One region of the Photobacterium sanguinicancri genome, then DNA from elsewhere that is predicted to be linked to it. Evidence: predicted binding sites of a transcription regulator. Region 1 holds the regulator's gene; each other region holds the start of a gene.

Region 1 (4,221 bases):
GAGTAGGCTAAGAAGAACAAAGGCACGGAATAACTTTGGCCATTTGTTAAATTTGTCTTTGAATATGTGGTCTGTTTGCCCAGGAAAAGGCTTTGAACAGAGCATACTTGCCTCACTTTTTGCAATCTATAAAGAGACTGCACGTTGGTTATGGCGAAGGTTATGAAGCGTCATTAAAGTGGCGCTACCTTCATGCAACAGTTGCCATAAGTAGTTAAAAACAATTTTTTGACGTTGGTTGTTCTGCTGCTAGCCAGTATTTTACTTATTTAAGGTAAGATTAAAAGTTAACTGATGCTTTTGTGAACAGTATTTGTGAGAAGAGTCAATCTTTGACGTAATCCTGACATTCAGGAGGCTGGAGCTATAAAAAACGAGGCCAAAGCCCCGTTTTTTATATTGTAAAAAGTGTTGTTTTTGACCGAATGGCTTAAGGTAATAAACCTAACAACTCTCCGCGTCTTGTTTCACTGATCACCGACCAATGTCTGCCGCTGATCGCGCCTTCTAAAGCCCAAAGCAACTCGATGTTGAGATTATTATCATGTGTATCGAGTAGTGCTTTATAAGCATCAATAGCGCCAACTTCTACAAGCTTGTCGACAGTATCAATACCTACTTTTTTCAGCATACGTTCATTCGCTAACCGTAAATTGGGTAAATCTTTGATACGTGAAGGCCCAACTTTACTTTTTGTTTCTTTGTCGTTATTTGCACCGTCTAAAGAACCGCGTGCGTGTTCAATGATCATCTCTGGAGTATTCCACCAGGTATCAGGTATTGCAAAATGCTTAGTCACAACGGGAAAACCGCGTTTTTCATAAACATAAGGGGTTAAGTCAGCTTTTTTAAACTGCTCAATATTTTTAGCATTGGCACGAAGGTGTAACTTATTTTTTACGACAAGTGCAAACATCGTTTCACCTGAAAAAATGCCAAAACCGCCAAACATGGACCGTGATTTAACACTGTCAAAGCAGTCGAATAATTTTAGGGTGTCTTTAAGTATTGGTTTATCCATGCGACTTCTCGGTGAAATAAATCTGGGAGTCACCTAACATATAAGCGAGGAGTTTAGATTAGCAAAGCACACTTAATATATGTCAAAAGCATGTCAAATCCTGAAGCAGGTTTTGCGTTAAATCCATCGGTAACCCCGCTACCTTAAAAGTGTTAAATGTTACCCAAATAACACTCTGTTAGGCCGGAAGCTTTGCGTCCCATTCTTTCAAATGGTTTGCCTTGTTCGTGACTGAATAAGCATATCGTAAATAGCAGAAAATCGTTTAACTTACGGGGGTCAAAGTGTGATGTTGCTTCAATTATTACTATTAAGAGAGAGAGAATATTCAGGTGTGAAATGAAATGAGCAGTAAATTGAAGAGAACTATTTCAATTTTATAAGTAAACTTATTGTTATAGATTAAGTGTTTGTGTGAAAAAATCGAATTTTAAGCGATGTGAATTTATAAAAAAACCGACGTTTAATATTGTCGGTTTTTTGTTTTTTTATGCGCAATAAGAATAATTAATTGAGCTTATGAACTGACTTACGGACAACGAGTGCCGGTGACATTTCAAAAACACGGGTCTCATGTTTTTTATCTTTTACGCGTTCCATCAAGATTTCAATCGCTGTTTTACCTAAGCGGCGTTTAGGCTGGTGGATTGTTGTCAAAGGTGGCGAGAAGAAAGGTGCTAGCTCGATATTATCGTAACCAATGATTGAGATATCTTCAGGCACTCGAATTCCATGTTGAACGAAAGTACTGATCATCGCCATTGCCATAATGTCGTTAAAACAGAAGATAGCAGTAGGGCGCTCTTTCATTGCAATAAACTGTTCAGCTGCTTGTACGGCAGTCTCACACTCGAAGTCACCTTCAATGATCCAATCTTCATTAATATCTAGATCAGCTTCACCCATCGCTTTTTGGAAGCCTTTCAAGCGTTCACGACAGGTTGATTTTTCATTGTGGCCAGATAGACAGCCAATCTTAGTGTGGCCATTTTCGATAAAGTGCTTGATCGCGACATAACCACCGACTGCTGCGTTATCTTGGATTTTATCTGTGTGTGGGCTTTCTGGGCCCCAGTCCATCACAACCATAGGTAGATCACTTTGGCGTTCTAATAGATCTAATAAACGCTGGTCGAGATCTGAACACATAACCATCAAGCCATCTACACGCTTTTCAGCCAGCATGCGCAAGTAATCACGTTGCTTAGAGAGGTTACCTTCGGTGTTACATAGAATTAAGGTATAGCCTTCTTTGTAACAGTATTCTTCTACGCCATGTACAACTTCAGCAAAGAACGGGTTAGTCGATTTCGTTACTAACATACCGATAGTGCGAGTAGTATTACATTTCAGGCTGCGAGCAACAGCACTTGGCGCATAGTTCAGTTCATCGACGGCAGCCAACACTTTCTTCTGTGTTGCTTCTGCTACGAAGCGTGTTTTGTTTATCACGTGAGAGACTGTTGTCGTTGAAACACCAGCCATACGTGCAACATCTTTAATCGTTGCCATAGTTATTCTTCTAATAATTGCAATAAAGAGGGTCTAGCTAAGCCATCCAACACGCCTACTCTTTTTACGTTGAGTGCATGTGTCGCTTTAGACCTTCCATAAAAGTGAAAAGCCGCTTCTCTAGGATGAGCGGCTTTTATAGATTAGGGTAGCGTTACATTGTTAATCGCTTGCGTTCACATTTTACTGAGTGTAGCGCACAGTGCAACGTTTCTGTTTATCAAGATGGTAATACTTGATAGACATCAACAATAATAATGTAACTATGGTGATTTTTGATGCGTTAGTATGCATTCGCATGGGTAATGTAATAAATACGCAAGTAAAGTGCTACAAAATCACGGGGTGTTTGTGCACCGGATGCTCTGTCATAGTGACTGGCCAACCGTAGACTCGTTCAATGTTACTCGGTTCGAGTGCGTGCCACGCATCGCCATCTGCTTGTATTTTGCCATTATTCACAATAATCAAGCGATTGGCATATTGTGCCGCTAGGTTTAGATCATGCAATACAACGATAACGGCAGCGCCAGCTTTAGCCATGTTCTGCGCTAATTGTAACGTCTTATGCTGATGAGCCAAATCAAGAGCCGATGTGGGTTCATCAAGCATTAGAATCGCATTTTCATTTGCTTCACTCAGTTGTGTCAGAATTCGCGCAAAATGAACTCTTTGCTTTTCTCCGCCAGATAAAGAGGGATATAACCTGTCGGCGAGTGTTGTGACATCGGTCTTTTCCATCATTTCAGCTGCTGTCGCCGTTGCATCCGCGCGGGGAAGATCGAGTGGTAAAGCACCGAGTTCGACTACTTCTTGTGCGGTAAATGCAAAGCTTAAACTACTGTGTTGAGGTAAAACGGCTAAATATCGGGCTAACGCTTTAGCTGGCCACTTAGCTTGGTTCTTATTATGAATGCGGATATCACCTCCTGCATCCAACTCGCCACACAGTACTTTGAGTAGTGTACTTTTGCCTGCGCCGTTAGGTCCAAGTAATGCGGTCACCTCACCATGCCTAATCTCGAGATTAAAATCATCAAGTAAGATTTTACCACCAAGGCTGAGGTTTAACCCTTTAGCTGCGATCGCAACGCTATCATGGTGGGTCGACTGCCATTGATCAGATATATGAGCATCAACCATCATGATAAGCGACCTTTTTGTTTAATAAGTAACAGAATAAAGAAGGGGGCACCTAAGATGGCGGTAATGATCCCTACGGGCAATTCAGCGGGAGCCGCAATAACACGGGCGATCATATCTGCAATCAGCAAAATTAATGCGCCAAGCAAGGCTGATAATGGCAGTAAGCTTTTATGGTTAGGCCCGGTAAGCATACGGCCTAAATGTGGAATAATAAGACCAATAAAGCCAATCACGCCTGTTAGCGATACGCACACTCCCACACCAGCAGCACACAACAAAATTAGGCTGCGTTTTAATGCTTGGACATTCACACCCATGTGTTTTGCTTCAGCTTCGCCAAGTAGAAAGGCATTTAGAGCGTTGGCCTTGCGATCAAACACCCACATAAGAATACCGAATGTTGAGAAGGCGAGTGCGATACCTGGCCATGTAGCACCCGCGAGTGATCCCATTGTCCACAGTGATAAATCACGTAGAGCTTGGTCATCGGCAAAGTAATTCATTAAGCCTAAAGCTGCGCCAGAAAGTGCTCCGATAGCCAC
Region 2 (4,221 bases), 670 kb from region 1:
AGCCCATGTAAACTTCGCCTTCTTGCTCTGAATCGGTGTTCAGAAGGATATCACCTTCTAACCAACCTTCTTTCAGACCAAACGCGCCTGTCATACCGGCTTCTTCGTCGATAGTTAGTAATACTTCAAGTGGACCGTGCTCTATATCTTTAGCGGCAAGAACAGCTAAACAAGCAGCCATACCCATACCGTTATCAGCGCCTAGCGTTGTGCCTTTTGCTGTTACCCACTCACCATCAATAAATGGTTGGATCGGGTCTTGAGTAAAGTCATGAACTGTATCTTCGTTCTTTTGTGGAACCATATCGATGTGAGCTTGAAGCACGACACCTTTACGATCTTCCATACCCGGTGTTGCTGGTTTCTTAATGAACACGTTGCCTACATCATCACGACGCACTTCAAGGCCTTCGCCTTGTGCAAATTGGATGATGTGCTGAGCTAGTTGCTCTTCGTATTTCGAAGGGTGTGGAATAGAACAGATTTGATCGAAGAATTGCCACACAGGTTGTGGTGACAGTTGGCTGATTTCAGACACAGAAGTCTCCCTTTGAATATCAGTAGTGAGATCCTTTTAATCTAGTTGATGTAGAAGGTCGTCACTGAATTCACTAGATGAATATCTATTAATAAGTCGTATTTTGTAGCACAACTTACTATCCAAGTTAATTCAAGGATACCACTGTGTATGTAGAGGGAACAGGGAAATGTGTCTCAGTAACCACAGTATAAGCGCTAGGGCACGTTATAGAGTAAGCGGCTGCTTCTATCTATGTGCTGTGATTTCTGAATATCTTTTATTGCACAGTTTTGCTCATTTGATCCGTAACTACAGCTCATTGCTAAGAGGAATAACAAAACAATACAAGAGGTGTATTTATTGCGTGATATACCTAATAGTTATTATGGAGCTGGTTGCTTATTTGTTTTGTGTAATTAAATTACACAATTTACAGTCAAAGCTAATTTTTCTAGAAAAAGTGTGACGTAGTTAAAGAAAATGCTTGTAAGTAAATTACGATGTGGTTATAGTTTCTGCATCTTATGAAGAGATGACAACGACACACTAACTGTTCAGGATGAACCCGATATATCGCCTCCATGGAACCGAGATTAAGTGCTACCAGTGAAGGTTATTGCTCCAAGGAATTGAGCCATGCTGACTGTGCATGTGTTTGGATAACTTATGAAAAAGGTGATTTAAAATGAAAATATTTGACTCTATTACTACTTATTGGAACAACCGCTCTGTTTACACATCGAACTTCCAATACCCGAGCTACTTCGGTTACTAATTTTCAGAAAATAGTGAGTGATGAACACTATTTTCTTTGAGCAGTATTGTTTACCCCCTTACTTCAGAATTTAAAATAGCTGTATAAAAGTTATTTGCAACATTCTATCGCCACTCCACATTGGGGTGGCGTTTTTTTATCTATCAACTTACTTCCCCCCCTTGCATTACCTCGCATTATTAAATGACGTTCGTATATAGCGTATGAAATTGATTGTGAGTTGAAAGCTGTATTCGATTACATTTACTGTAAAGCCTCATATTCACTACTTAACTTGATAGATTGTTTGTTAATGATAAGTAGACAATTTTAAAGGTGGTGAAATAACACACAGTGCATATGCTTTTAACTTGTTGATTTAAAAGTGTAAAAAAATCAAGCGTAATCGAGTGTTGAGTTTTTTGTTCAGTTGGCACTAAATTACAGCATTCTGCATCTCATTACTGGATCTTCATTGGGTAGAGGCATATAATCGCGCACCTAAACCCAAAATAGCAAACGTTTACCTAATCGTTTACTTAACGTTTATACCAACGCTTGTTGATGAATTTACCTTTATAACTGCTGCGTAAATCTCCAAGGAATCGAGAGCAATGCTTGAGAAACTATTTAAACTAAAAGAACACGGTACAGACGTTCGCACTGAATTACTGGCTGGTTTAACTACCTTTCTAACCATGGCGTACATCATCTTTGTTAATCCAACGATGCTGTCGCAAACCGGTATGGACCACGGTTCTGTTTTTGTTGCTACGTGTTTAGCGGCAATGATTGGTTGTTTCATTATGGGTTTTGTTGCTAATTACCCAGTTGCTCAAGCACCCGGTATGGGGCTTAATGCCTTCTTCACTTACAGTGTGGTAATGGGCATGGGACACACATGGCAGGTAGCACTGGCTGCGGTATTCTTGTCTGGTTTGTGTTTTATTGCTTTAAGCTTATTGAAGGTACGTGAGTGGATCATTAATGCGATCCCATTGTCACTGCGTACGGGGATCTCAGCGGGTATTGGTTTATTCCTTGCGTTCATCGCGCTACAAAACGCAGGCATCGTTGTGGGTAATCCTGCAACCTTGGTGCATGTGGGCGATTTAACCAGCTTACCTGCAGCGTTGGCGGCGTTAGGTTTATTCTTAACGATTGCACTAGTGCACCGTGGTTACAAAGCGGCGGTATTAATTGCGATTCTGGCGGTAACACTGCTTGGTATTTTATTTGGTGACGTGACATATGGCGGCATAATGTCGATGCCACCAAGTATCGCACCTACGTTCTTGCAGCTTGATTTTTCTGGTGCAATGGAAGTGGGCTTAATTTCGATTGTTTTTGCTTTCTTATTTGTCGACTTGTTTGATACCGCTGGCACGTTAGTGGGTGTGGCAACAAAAGCAAATTTGATTGGTGAAGACGGTAAATTACCGCGTCTAAACCGAGCATTATTAGCCGATAGTACAGCAACATCTGTTGGTGCATTATTGGGTACGTCGAATACTACGTCATTTGTTGAAAGTGTGTCGGGTGTGGCAGTTGGCGGTCGTACAGGTCTAACTGCGGTGACGGTTGGTGTATTATTCTTATGTGCATTGTTTTTTGCCCCATTGGCGGGTATGGTTCCTGCCTATGCGACAGCTGGTGCGCTATTTTATGTTGCCATTCTAATGATGTCTGGCTTAGTAAGTGTTGATTGGCGTGATTTAACCGAAGCAGCGCCAGTCGTGGTGGTGTGTTTATTAATGCCACTGACTTACTCTATTGCTGAAGGTATTGGCCTTGGCTTCATCACTTATGCAGTTGTAAAATTGATGAGTGGTAAAGGACGCGAAGTAAACGCGAGCGTTTGGGTTATTGCTGCACTATTTCTTGCTAAAATTATTTTTCTATAACACAGGTTAACAGTGAACAATTTCGCTGATTAGAGGTTCATCGGATATGAGTAATAAGTTCGTCATTACATGGGATAACATGCAAATGTACACACGTCAGCTAGCAGAGAAACTGCTTCCAGCTGATCAGTGGAAGGGTATTATTGCAGTTAGTCGTGGTGGTTTGGTTCCTGCGGCAATCCTAGCGCGTGAGCTTAACATTCGTCACGTTGATACCGTATGTATTTCAAGTTACGACCACGATCACCAGCGTGAAATGAAAGTGCTAAAACAAGCGGACGGTGACGGTGAAGGTTTCATCGTAATCGACGATCTTGTGGACACAGGCGGCACGGCTGAACTGATCCGCACTATGTACCCAAAAGCGAAGTTCGTTACGGTTTGTGCTAAACCTGCTGGTAAGCACCTTATCGATGACTACGTGGTTGATATTGCTCAAGATACATGGATTGAGCAACCATGGGACATGGCTGTGACTTTCGTTGAGCCTATCTCAAAGAAATAATCTGCTATCACCATAAAGATATACTAAAGAGAGACGCTGATGCGTCTCTTTTTTTTATCTGTACTATATGGCTTGTTCTTCATCAAGAATACCCATAAAAGCCAGGTGTGATGAGTGTTATACTTGGCGTAGTCGGTATATATTATCTCTTAGGTACTATTTTTCGATAATGACTGCTTTTTAGGACTTGTATTTAACTGCAAGCACCCGTTTTTATTGTTGTTATCGTTATTGCTATGGAGAACACTGTGTCTGAACCATCAAAGTCGAATTTATCTGAAAAGCTGTTTGCACCTCGTCAGACATCCAAAGAAACCTCAAGCTTAGTGCGTATAGCTCATCAACAAGCTTCTGGCGTGCACAATGCACTCGATGGCGATACCGAACATGGTTGGTATCGAAGTCTGCGTCGTCCACAATGGATCTGGCAGGGCGTTGATCCGATCGAAATGGAAGCCTTATTTGCCCGTTTAGCGGGAAGTGACTCCGCACGTACCTCGGAAGATCAACTCGATACCGTCGTTGGGTATCGGCCGGG
Region 3 (4,221 bases), 1.4 Mb from region 1:
AGTCTGTGGTACCCGCAAAACCAAAGTGAAATATCGCATCGCTTACAGGAATTAGTGATGCTCCGTACAAAAGGGATGTATCCATATCAGTGATAGAAAAAACTCTATTTCAAAGCATAGGTAATCGTTTGCCACTGTGATAGGATTGCGCGATTTTATTTTTAGAAGACCAAATTTTGACAAGGTGGATAAAAAAATGATGCAGGTTCTCCAAGGTGCACAAATGTTATTTGTCGCATTCGGTGCATTAGTGCTGGTTCCGTTACTAACTGGCCTCGACCCCAATGTTGCCCTATTTGGTGCAGGTATAGGTACCCTTCTTTTCCAAGTGATCACCAAACGTTCTGTTCCTATCTTCCTCGCTTCATCTTTCGCTTTTATTGCTCCTATTATGTACGGCATCCAAACTTGGGGCGTAGCCAGCACCATGGGTGGCCTAATGATGGCAGGGGTTGTATACGTACTCATGGGCGTTGTGATCAAAGTTCGCGGCGTCGGAATCATCCATAAATTACTGCCGCCGGTCGTTGTTGGCCCAGTTATCATGGTAATAGGCTTAGGTCTGGCACCAGCTGCAGTCAACATGGCTGTTGGTAAAAGTGGGGACGGTGGCATCCAACTGGTTAACGGTGATGCGGCGATTTGGATTTCTGCCGCCTCATTACTTACAACAATCACATTCAGCGTATTTGCCAAAGGCTTCTTTAAACTCGTACCTATCATGGCGGGTGTTGTTACGGGTTACTGTGTCAGCCTTGCTTTTGGTGTGGTCGACTTTACGCCTGTGGTACAAGCAAGTTGGTTAGCAATGCCTAACTTCACTTACCCTGAATTCAACATCAATGCAGTGCTATTCATGATTCCAGTTGCGATCGCACCTGCGGTTGAGCATGTGGGTGACATGTTGGCAATCTCAAATGTCACCGGTAAAGACTACCTTAAAAAGCCGGGTCTACACCGTACTATGGCGGGTGACGGCATCGCAACAATTGCAGCATCGATGTTTGGCGCGCCACCGAATACAACTTACTCAGAAGTCACCGGTGCAGTAATGCTAACCAAAGCTTTTAACCCTATCATCATGACATGGGCCGCTGTAACAGCACTTGTATTGGCATTTGTTGGTAAGCTTGGCGCTGTACTACAAACCATTCCAGTTCCTGTAATGGGCGGCATTATGATTTTGCTGTTTGGTTCAATCGCAACAGTAGGCCTAAATACTCTGATTAAAAACCAAGTAGACCTACACAAGGCACGTAACCTTGTGATTGTAGCGGTAACACTGGTATTTGGTATTGGTGGCATGGCTTTTGGTATCGGCGAATTCAGCCTTCAAGGTGTCAGCCTATGCGGTATCGTCGCGATTTTGCTTAACCTTGTGTTACCAGATGACCTGGGTGAATCACACGTTGTTGATAATGCGCAGATTGATGGCATTGAGAAATAACAGCTAGCCAAATAATAAAAACGGCAACCTTATGGTTGCCGTTTTTATGTCTATTTCATAGCTAAAAGATGTTGCCATACTGCGTCCTCAATGTGCCAATACAATTCGGGACAGAGCACATCACAAGATCAAAAAAGCCGAACCAAGGTTCGGCTTTTTATTATGCGTAAAATCAATTCGGCTTATTTAGTGCCGAAGATTTTATCACCTGCATCACCAAGACCAGGTACGATGTAGCCTTTATCATTAAGCTTCTCATCGATAGCTGCAGTATATAGCTCTACATCTGGGTGTGCTTTTTCTAGTGCAGCAATACCTTCTGGCGCAGCAACAAGTACAAGCACTTTGAATGATTTACAGCCTTGCTCTTTAAGAAGATCAAGTGTTGCAATCATAGAACCGCCAGTTGCTAGCATTGGATCAACAACAAGAGCGATACGCTCATCAATGTTTGATGCTAGTTTGTTGAAGTAAGGTACTGGCTCTAGTGTTTCTTCATCACGGTAGATACCGACAACGCTGATACGTGCACTTGGCATATGCTCAAGTACGCCGTCCATCATGCCAAGACCCGCACGAAGAATAGGCACAACTGTTACTTTTTTACCTTTCAATTGATCAATTTCAACTGGACCGTTCCAGCCTTCAATTGTCACTTTTTCCGTCTCGAAGTCTGCCGTTGCTTCATAAGTCAGCAAGCTACCAACTTCCGTTGCTAATTCACGGAAACGCTTAGTGCTGATATCACCTTCACGCATAAGGCCAATCTTATGTTTAACAAGTGGGTGTTTAACCTCAACGACTTTCATCTATGACTCCTAACAGCAAAAAAAATATAAAATCGCGCTATTGTACACGATACCTTCCTAAATTTTAGCGACTCATTCACTTAAACACGCTTTTTTTGTGTGTTTGTTGCTTCTTTAAGCAAACGTTTGTCTCAGGAAGGTTTATATCTCTAAAAAATGAATCAACAGACACAGCAGAATTAAAACGCTATACATAAATGATCATCCATTCTCTTACGCAGTTTTTTCATCACCAATGCTCACCACAGGGCTACGCTTAAAATATCATCGATATTCACGAGAAATTCGCAAACCAAAAATATTGACGCAAACGTTTCCCTTTCCGCCACGACTGCTGTTATCATACCCACGATTTCTACTTCAGCCCCATTAAATAATGGCCTAATCAGTACGATTATTTAATGTGTTTGGTGTACATACCGTGAGGAAACTCTTGTGAGCGGCAATAATTCTTCTCTTAGTTATAAAGATGCTGGTGTTGATATCGATGCAGGTAATGCGTTGGTTGATCGTATTAAAGGTGTGGTTAAACGCACTCGTCGTCCTGAAGTGATGGGCGGTATTGGTGGTTTTGGGGCATTGTGCTCCCTACCGACTAAATATAAAGAGCCAGTATTGGTATCAGGCACCGATGGCGTAGGGACTAAACTACGTCTTGCGATGGATCTGAAACAACACGATACCATTGGTATTGACCTTGTTGCTATGTGTGTGAACGACCTTATCGTTCAAGGCGCAGAACCTCTATTCTTCCTTGATTACTATGCAACAGGTAAACTTGATATCGATACAGCAGCTGCAGTTGTTGCCGGTATTGGTGAAGGCTGTGTGCAATCAGGTTGTTCTTTGATTGGTGGTGAAACGGCGGAAATGCCAGGCATGTACCACGGCGAAGACTACGACGTTGCAGGTTTCTGTGTGGGTGTTGCTGAGAAATCAGAAGTTATCGATGGTACGAAAGTAAAAGCTGGCGATGCGCTAATCGCAGTTGGCTCAAGTGGCCCACACTCTAACGGTTACTCGTTAATTCGTAAGATCATCGAAGTTTCAAATGCAGACCTTAACGAAGAACTAGAAGGCAAGTCACTGGCAGAACACCTGCTAACGCCAACTAAAATCTACGTTAAATCTACGCTTAAGATGATGGAAAGCTGTGATGTTCACGCTATTTCACACATCACTGGTGGTGGTTTCTGGGAAAATATCCCACGCGTACTACCAGAAGGAACAAAAGCAGTTGTTGACGGTTCAAGCTGGCAGTGGCCTGCTATTTTCAACTGGCTACAGCAAGCAGGTAACGTTGAAACGTACGAAATGTACCGTACCTTTAACTGTGGTGTTGGTCTTGTTATCGCTCTACCTCAAGAGCAAGCAGCACAAGCAATCGAGATCCTAACAGCTGAAGGCGAAAACGCTTGGCTGCTGGGTGAAATTGCAAATGTTGAAGCTGGCGAAGAGCAAGTAGAAATTAAGTAAGGCAGTACGGCAATGAAAAATATCGTTGTCCTGATCTCAGGAAATGGCTCAAACCTACAGGCAATTTTAGATGCTTGTGAAAATAGTATCATCGCGAATGCAAAAGTAGCCGCGGTGCTATCAAACAAAGCTGACGCCTATGGTTTAGAGCGAGCACGACAGGCTAATGTCGATGCTTTACATGTCTCTGCGGCTAATTTTAGTGACAGAGAAACCTTTGATAAGGCAATGATTGAAAAAATCGATGCCTATCAGCCTGATTTAATTATCCTTGCTGGTTTTATGCGGATCCTAAGTGGCGACTTTGTGCGTCACTATCAAGGGAAGATGATTAACATTCATCCTTCGCTATTACCTAAGTATCCGGGGCTTCATACCCACCAGCGTGCATTAGATGCAGGCGATACGGAACACGGTACCAGTGTTCACTTCGTCACTGAAGAGCTTGATGGTGGTCCTGTGATTTTACAAGCTAAAGTGCCGATCTTT

Evidence for each region. The regulator PurR, encoded in region 1, represses purine synthesis genes. The targets are predictions, from matches to a motif close to TNANGNAAACGTTTNCNTNA.
Region 2: the regulator PurR is predicted to act here: its motif matches at 1,786-1,805, upstream of OCU87_RS13025 (NCS2 family permease).
Region 3: the regulator PurR is predicted to act here: its motif matches at 2,371-2,390, upstream of upp (uracil phosphoribosyltransferase).

What each region holds. Positions count from the first base shown of each region.
Region 1 is NZ_AP024850.1:2,132,668-2,136,888, reverse strand. Features, by position in the region: gene OCU87_RS10195 (hypothetical protein) at 1-105, opposite strand, end outside; gene OCU87_RS10190 (TfoX/Sxy family DNA transformation protein) at 431-1,021, opposite strand; cyclic di-GMP riboswitch class I at 1,147-1,252, opposite strand; gene purR (HTH-type transcriptional repressor PurR) at 1,529-2,533, opposite strand; gene OCU87_RS10180 (heme ABC transporter ATP-binding protein) at 2,864-3,679, opposite strand; gene OCU87_RS10175 (FecCD family ABC transporter permease) at 3,676-4,221, opposite strand, start outside.
Region 2 is NZ_AP024850.1:2,803,270-2,807,490, reverse strand. Features, by position in the region: gene OCU87_RS13030 (aminoacyl-histidine dipeptidase) at 1-538, opposite strand, end outside; gene OCU87_RS13025 (NCS2 family permease) at 1,889-3,178, shown strand; gene gpt (xanthine phosphoribosyltransferase) at 3,225-3,683, shown strand; gene frsA (esterase FrsA) at 3,932-4,221, shown strand, end outside.
Region 3 is NZ_AP024850.1:709,359-713,579, reverse strand. Features, by position in the region: gene OCU87_RS03520 (uracil-xanthine permease family protein) at 197-1,447, shown strand; gene upp (uracil phosphoribosyltransferase) at 1,630-2,256, opposite strand; gene purM (phosphoribosylformylglycinamidine cyclo-ligase) at 2,692-3,732, shown strand; gene purN (phosphoribosylglycinamide formyltransferase) at 3,745-4,221, shown strand, end outside.